DNA from 2 places in the Bacillus sp. F9_6S_D1_P_5 genome. Region 1 is predicted to be linked to the other one. Evidence: riboswitches for the same ligand, from Rfam matches in the RefSeq annotation. Region 1 holds a riboswitch; the other holds the start of a gene.
The links. Region 1 has a riboswitch for lysine ahead of ACUXEY_RS10445 (aspartate kinase). Riboswitches for the same ligand answer to the same signal wherever they lie in the genome.
Positions count from the first base shown of each region.

Region 2: it holds a riboswitch for lysine, as region 1 does, so the genes downstream of both, ACUXEY_RS20305 (amino acid permease) here and ACUXEY_RS10445 (aspartate kinase) in region 1, are expected to answer to the same signal.

Region 1 is NZ_JBTREW010000007.1:43,475-47,697, forward strand. Features, by position in the region: gene ACUXEY_RS10445 (aspartate kinase) at 205-1,434, opposite strand; lysine riboswitch at 1,634-1,820, opposite strand; gene ACUXEY_RS10450 (DoxX-like family protein) at 2,012-2,920, shown strand; gene ACUXEY_RS10455 (DUF4166 domain-containing protein) at 2,924-3,535, shown strand; gene ACUXEY_RS10460 (YndJ family protein) at 3,541-4,223, shown strand, end outside.
Region 2 is NZ_JBTREW010000018.1:23,045-27,267, reverse strand. Features, by position in the region: gene ACUXEY_RS20315 (sulfite exporter TauE/SafE family protein) at 1-909, shown strand, start outside; gene ACUXEY_RS20310 (GNAT family N-acetyltransferase) at 949-1,398, opposite strand; lysine riboswitch at 1,785-1,977, shown strand; gene ACUXEY_RS20305 (amino acid permease) at 2,090-3,556, shown strand; gene ACUXEY_RS20300 (iron-sulfur cluster biosynthesis family protein) at 3,670-3,975, shown strand; gene ACUXEY_RS20295 (DNA alkylation repair protein) at 4,009-4,223, shown strand, end outside.

The sequences.
Region 1 (4,223 bases):
TTGTTAACGAACAAGACGTCGTAAACCCTCTATGATATAAATATGCGCGAACTTATTATGTTCAAGTAGTTTCAAGAATTTGATACTGTAATTGCTATTCACTAAAAGAACTTCGACTTTCCAACAAAATAGTCCTACCCTGTTTCTATTTATATAGGAAGAAAATAGATTCATATAATTTGTTTTAAGTTTTACTAGTGGAAATTAACTCATCTGCACTAAAGGCTCAATTTTCGCCATAAATGATTGATGCAGCGCTTCAACACCTGTTACTAAATGAAGACGGTCAATAACGACAGACACTTTAATTTCTGATGTACTTACCATTTTAATATGAATATTTTCTTCTTTTAAAGTAGTGAACATATTCGCAGCAACACCAGGATTAGAGACCATACCAGATCCTACAATTGATACTTTTGCTAAATGATTTTCATATTCTACAGATTCATAGTGAAGTGTTTCTTGATTTTGTTCTAATACCTCTAATGTTTCTTTTAAATCATTAGAATGGATTGAGAAGGAGAGATGAACAGTTCCTTCATTTGTAATACTTTGAATGATGATGTCTACATTAATATGTGCCGCTGCTAATGTAGAGAAAACTGTTGAAAGTGCACCTTGTTCCAATCCTTTCATTGTGACGCGTGTAATATTATCTTCAAATGCAATACCTTTAACGATTGATTGTTGTTCCATGTTACATTCTCCTTTTACAATTGTTCCGTTTTCTTGTTCCATACTTGAGCGAACTTCTAAAATGACATTATGATTTTTAGCAAACTCAACAGCACGCGGGTGTAATACACCAGCACCGAGGTTTGCAAGTTCTAACATTTCGTCATAAGAAATTGCATCTAATTTATAAGCATCTTTTACAACTCGTGGATCTGTCGTATATACGCCGGTCACATCTGTGTAAATATCACATTTTTTTGCTTTCAGTGCAGCAGCTAATGCAACAGCAGTCGTATCAGAACCACCGCGTCCAAGCGTTGTAATTTCATGATTTTCACTCATTCCTTGGAATCCAGCTACAATAACGATCGTACCTTCAGTAAGATAAGATTGAATTCGATCTGTCTGAATATCAGTAATCCGTGCACTACTATGTACAGATTCTGTTGTAATACCAGCTTGCCATCCTGTTAATGAAATTGCGTTATAACCTTTTGCTTGTAGTGCCATCGTTAATAATGAAATAGTCACTTGCTCTCCTGTTGATAGAAGCATATCCATTTCGCGTTTACTTGGATTTTCTGTAATAGCGTTAGCAAGTGCGACAAGTTCATCTGTACTTTTTCCCATTGCTGAAACGACAGAGACGATACTATGTCCTCGTTCATATTCTTCAATAATTAAATTTGCTACATGTTGAATACGCTCAACACTTCCAACAGAAGTGCCACCAAATTTTTGTACAATCGTTTCCATTACGAATTCCTTCTTTCATCCATTTTTAAGAATAGATCAGGACATATATTAATCCCAATATTCCTGTAGTTACCAGAGAAAAACAAAAAACACCATCTCAAATAAGTGAGGATGGTGCTGTTACAGGAAAAGGGAAACAGAAAACGGAGCTAATAAAAAAACCGCCAAAAAAGGAATATCATAAAAATGATATCTCTTTTTTGTAGATAGCTCTTCATACGTACACGTCTGTACATATGACAGTTCTGTTTCTATTCGAAAACAGCCCCAATCGATAAATGCAGAGAAAATTATCGATTTCGGCAATACTTCCTTTCATCTAATTTCATAGACATCTCTGTGTCTCCATTAGAATACTCATAAGTATCGCAACCTCTATCTCACGTTTTAGGCGAGAGTGTTTGATTTATGAAGTTGTTGGTAACATTTGTTTTATAATAATTTAAATTTTTCGGGGAATCAAGTGTTTTGTATAAATTTTAAAAATTCTTTCTTTTATAAAGGGAGTTTGTGAAAAATGTAGCAAAATAAATTCATTGCATGTACATTAAAATTATAGTGCATTGGAGGTGGAAGAATGAAGAGGAAAAAGCCTATTTATGTTTCGGCAGAAATGAACACAACAATGGAGAAATTATGGGAATACACGCAAGAACCACGTATACATACAGAATGGGATGCCCGCTTTACTGAAATTTCGTATTTAGAGAAAAAAGAAGGAGAACCACAGAAGTTTTTATATAAAACAAAAATCGGATTTGGACTTGAAATAGCTGGTGAAGGGGAATCGATAGGTGAAATAAGAAAAGAAACGGGAGAACGTATTTCTTCTTTAAAATTTTGGACGGATAATAGATTATCTCTTATTCAAACAGGGCGTGGTTATTGGAAGTATACACCGCGTAAAGAACACATTCATTTTGAGACGCAATATGATTATGATACGAGGTTTGGTCGTATAGGGAATGTAATAGATTTCTATATATTTCGGCCGTTATTAGGCTGGGCGACTGCTTGGAGTTTTGATGCTTTAAAGTTATGGTTAGAAAAGGGACTCCATCCAAGGTTACTAATTAGAAGAACAATGACATATTGGCTCGTATGTTTTTTTATTGCTTTTGTATGGATGTATCAAGGGATAGTGCCGAAACTAGTGTTTACTCATTCAGAAGAAGTAAAAATGTTGTCTGTGATAATTGGTTCAACTGCGCATAGTATTTTTCTAGTTAAAATAATTGGATTACTAGAAATTATTTTTGGTGTCCTATGGCTGTTGCCATTTCAAAAACGAAAAGTATTTATCGTACATATTTTTATGTTAATAGCTTTAACGATAGCGGCAGGATTTACGAATGTCGCAAGCTTTACAGAGCCGTTTAATCCAATTACATTAAACGTTCTACTAATGGGGTTATCAATTGTCGGTTATATAAATAGTGCGAATTTGCCAAGTGCAAAAAATTGCAAGAGGAAAAGAAAGGAATAATGTATGGCTAATATGTATGAAAGACTATTAGGGGATTCTTATACAAAACTTCATCCGAAATTACAGAAACGCTATGAAATTACGGAAGAAAATAGCTTTACTGGAGAAGGAAATATGGATGAAATTTACGGAGGTTCTTTTTTCGTAAAATTGATATTAAAAATTGCATCGAAGTTTAGAATGTTTTTCTCTGAGCGGGGGAAGGAAGTGCCATTTACAATACATAATACCGCTGAGCGAGATGAAAATGGAAATGAATTTGTACGATGGAATCGTACTTTTTATTTTCAAAATAAAAAAAGATATTTTAACGCTGTTATGCAGTGGGATGAAGAGAATAATGAAATTGTGGATTATTTTGGTGAACCACACATACTTGTTTCTACTCTGAATTTTCATATTGATGAAGTGGGGGCAATGCATATTTCTTCAAAGAAACAATGGTTTTACATGTTTGGAAGAAAAGTCCCGTTGCCTAGATTCTTATATGGAGAGGCCGACATTGTAGAAAGTTATGATGAAACAAGGCAATGCTTTCGAATTCATGTACAAGTACGAAATCCGTTAATTGGTTCATTATTTTCATATAAGGGGACATTTGTGGAAAGGAAATAAATGATATGAAAAATATAATAGTTGGACTTGCTTGTTATATTATTTTTCTAATATGTGAGTGGTCAAATGTAAACCCAGTTGAAGCAATTATTTTATTATCTATTTTGTTATTTATACCGATGTCATTTTGCATCATTGATAAGAAAACAAGAAATGGATCATATATGTTTTTTTATAAATTTATATCGTTGTTATATCCAATCGCAGCAATTAGTGCAATGTTAGCTTTCGTAACAAACCACTATTTTTTTGCGTTACTTTGGTTTGTATATACAGGAATTGTTACATTATTTGGTGTGAGTAGATTACTAGAAAGAGGATGGAAACCGCTAGAAGAGACAGCTATCGATAGTGCGTTTATATATTTGTTTTTAGGTGGTTTTTGGTTTTTTGCTTCTGTATCAAAACTCTCCATTATGCACTTTAGTTCTGACATTGTTTTACTCACAGCTGCACATTTTCATTATTCGGCATTTCTATTGCCGTTATCAGCTGGTTTAATTGGGAGAAAAAGAGAAAAGAGAAGTAAAGTATATGATGCCATTATGTTTGTCATCGTCATTTCACCTATGTCAGTTGCGATCGGGATTACATACTCAAGGGTATTTGAATTTTTTGCTGTGTTGCTATATTTATGTGCGATTTATGTGTATGGTATTTATGTTTGGCGCACGAAATTTAATGCTAT
Region 2 (4,223 bases), on a different contig from region 1:
TTTTTTATGCAGAAATTAATTGTCTTTGCTATTATTGGATTTTTCGCTCAATTGATTGATGGAGCACTTGGAATGGCGTACGGGGTAACATCTACCTCGCTATTATTAATGTTTGGTATCGCACCGGCTGTAGCTTCCGCATCTGTTCATTTAGCTGAGGTCGTTACAACCGCCGCTTCTGGTGCATCCCATCTCAAATTTGGAAACGTTGATAAATATACCGTTTCCAGACTTACATTACCAGGAGCAATTGGCGCATTTATTGGGGCATGTTTTTTAAGTAATTTACCTGGCGATGTAATTAAACCGTACATTTCCGTATTTTTATTTACTTTAGGGGTTTATATTTTATTACGATTCCTCATTCAAAAACAAATTGTTACTTCAAATAAACGTATGTCTGCTAAACAGCTTGTTCCGCTTGGCTTATTTGCTGGATTCGTTGATTCAACTGGTGGTGGTGGCTGGGGTCCGATTACGACGCCTGTACTTTTAGCAAGAGGAAATGAAGCTAGAAAAGTTATCGGATCTGTAGATACGAGTGAGTTTCCTGTTTCACTCGCTGCAACAATCGGGTTTTTCATTTCACTTGGATGGGAACAAGTAAGTTGGGTTTGGGTATTTTCTCTCATGCTCGGTGGTATCGTTGCGGCACCAATTGCTGCATGGCTAGTGCGCATCGTTCCTTCTCATTTACTTGGCGTATTAGTTGGTGGCCTTATAATCTTTACAAACATTCGTACACTGCTTACTACATTTAAAGTGGATCCAACTATTATTTCACTTTCTTACGTGGCAGTTGGTCTTGTCGTTATTATTTCTATTTTCATTGCTGTTCGCAATCATTCCAATCTTTCTAACGCACCGACAGCTGGATATCCGAATGATCAAAAACAAATGCTACCATAACGATAAAAATACCGCCCGATATACTTCGAGCGGTATTTTTTATTTTTCTATTTTCCAATTAATCATCGTTTCTGTAGTGCCAGTTCTCTTCATATGTAATTTCTCTAATACACGAATCGAGCTAATATTTTCAAAAAGTGTCTCTGCAATAATCGTTTCTACCTTTTCCGTTTGAAAAGCCCAATTTATTAACTCTCTTACAGCTTCTGTCGCATACCCTTTATTCCAATATTTCTCAATAAATCCGTAACCAATTTCTACTGTATGTTCCTCATTTGGTTTCCCTTTAAATCCTATATCACCTAGAACGATGTCACCTTCTTTTCGAATGACATACCACGCTCCCCAAGGCAATAAATCCTTATTTTGTTTTACATTTTCTACATGCCCTACAATATGCGGACCACTGTTATATCCTTGCTCGTTAGCAACTTGCATACTCTCTTCTGTACACGGTACTATATAGAGTCTGTCTGTTTCTAATTTCATATTGATTTCCCCTTTTCAATTAAACAATACTTCAATTTTATCAGAAATAAAAAGAATATTCATTCTATTCGTCGGATTTATACTTATTCTTTGAAACGAATTTAAGGAATAATCCTCTTTTGATAGTTATGTCGAATTATATTTTCAGAATTTTCTTTTATTTTTAAAGGGTTTTTTATTATTTTTTGCGAAACATTTGTATAACAATTTCTTTCTTTATTTTTTGTTACATAACAGTAGGTTCAGGTGGAGTTTTGCAAGCGTTTCCTATACAATAACCGATATTTTTTGACTTTTCCTAACAAAATATCTTGCAATATATTCAGAAAGTCATTACAATTGCCATATATTAAAAATCTTAGCAATATATCAAATCCTCATCAATCCGATGAGGTAGAGGTTGCGACTTTTAAGAGTAAAGCGGACGAGACATAGAGAATGTCACCGACTCCGTTTGAAAGGAAAAGTTGCCGAAGTTTATATTTCTTCTCTGGAAATATGAGCTGGGGCTGTCTCCGAAAGGAACAGAACTGTCACGTTTACAAAATTACCGTGTAAACGTGGGGTGCTATCTTAACGGAAGGGTATGATGGGGTGGTTATTTGTGAAACGTTCCGCCAAATTCCTTTGGCGGTTTTTTGTATTTTTCTCCCCCGTTCCTTCCTATCTTACAAGAAAAGGAGTGTTGAACATGAATAGCGCAACGAATCAAACTACCTCTGAAACACAAACTACAAAAGGAAAAGGTGAATTAAAACGTAGTTTAAAATCAAGACACCTTACGATGATTTCTCTCGGTGGTACAATTGGTACCGGACTATTTCTTGCCAGTGGTGGTGTCATCCATTCAGCTGGGCCTGGTGGTGCATTAGTTGCATACGCCGCAATTGGAATTATGGTTTACTTTTTAATGACAAGCTTAGCTGAACTCGCAGCTTACATGCCTGTTACGGGATCTTTTAGCACATACGCAACAAAATTTGTTGATCCATCCCTTGGCTTTGCACTTGGCTGGAACTATTGGTATAACTGGGCAATTACAATTGCTGCTGAACTCGCGGCTGTAACATTAATTATGAAATTTTGGTTCCCAGATACCCCTTCCCTCATTTGGAGTGGATTATGTTTAGCTATTATTTTCCTTTTAAACTATTTATCTGTTAAAGGGTTTGGTGAATCTGAATATTGGTTCGCACTTATTAAAGTAGTTACTATTATTATCTTTTTAATTGTCGGCTTTATGATGATTTTCGGAATTATGGGCGGCGAATCCGTTGGGTTTAAAAACTTCACTGTTGCAGATGCACCATTTAACGGCGGCATCATGGCAATTATCGGTGTATTTATGGCAGCTGGTTTCTCATTCCAAGGTACTGAATTATTAGGAGTTGCTGCTGGTGAAACTTCTGATCCAGAGCGTAATATTCCGAAAGCAATTCGTTCTATCTTTTGGCGTATTCTTTTATTCTATATCCTTGCAATTCTCGTTATCGGTTTATTAATTCCTTATACGACTGAAAGCCTTGCTGCAAGCGATGTAACAGTAAGTCCATTTACACTTATTTTTGAAAAAGCGGGCGTTGCCTTTGCTGCTTCTGTTATGAACGCTGTTATTTTAACGGCAGTACTATCTGCTGGTAACTCTGGTATGTATGCATCAACTCGTATGCTTTGGGACTTAGCTCGCCAAGGTAAAGCACCAAAATTCTTAGGGAAATTAGACAGCCGCGGTGTACCTGTTAACGCATTAATCGCAACGTCAATTGTCGGTAGTATCGCTTTCATTGCTTCTTTATTCGGTGACGGCGTTGTATACATTTGGTTATTAAACGCATCTGGAATGTCTGGCTTTATCGCATGGGTCGGAATCGCAATTAGTCATTATCGTTTCCGTAAAGCATATATCGCACAAGGTAAAGATTTAAAAGACTTACCATATAGAGCAAAATGGTTCCCATTCGGTCCAATCTTCGCATTTGCACTTTGTGTCATCGTAATTTTAGGTCAAAACTACGGGGCATTTATGGGTGAATCAATTGATTGGAACGGCGTACTCGTTTCTTATATCGGTTTACCACTCTTCTTAGTACTATGGTTAGGATATAAATTTACGAAGAAAACAAAAGTGATTCCGCTTGATAAATGTGAATTGAAATAAAGTGAAAAGAGCAAACAAATTTGTTTGCTCTTTTTTTATTCCGATGCTTCTCCCTTCCCTATTGCTCCTGTTTTTGCAATAATAAAGGAAATATAAATAAAGGTTGGGATACGATGAACATTCGCATTACTGATGAAGCAAAAGCAGCTATACATAGATTAGAACGTAAAGACAAAAAAATCATTCGCATTAGAGGAACAATGACAAACTCTTGTAGTATTTTCGTTGATGTGGATTTAATTTGGGATACATATAATGCAGATGACGTTGTATATGAAGATGCTGATTTTATCGTACAAATGGATTCATTTACGAAAGACTACACTGGTGATACGGTGAAACTTGATTATAAGACGACTGGTTTTAGTATTACGACTCCGAGTGAGACTTTGGTTTATGGGTTGTCGATTAAAAAATAAAAATTGTTTTCAGCTGACCAATGAGGTGAAAAAATGGGTAAATATGTTCCGTTAAAATTTTTATTTAACGAAGAATCAGCAAAAAATATGGCCGATTCTATTTGTAAGCACGATCCTACTTTCCCTAAAAGAAACTTCGTATCTTCCGTAACATGTAAAGTTGAAACTTTAGAGTTAAAGCAGCGTATTGAAGTAATAGCAGATGAATTACATCATGCATTACAAAAAGATTTTAATGAAGCAATCCA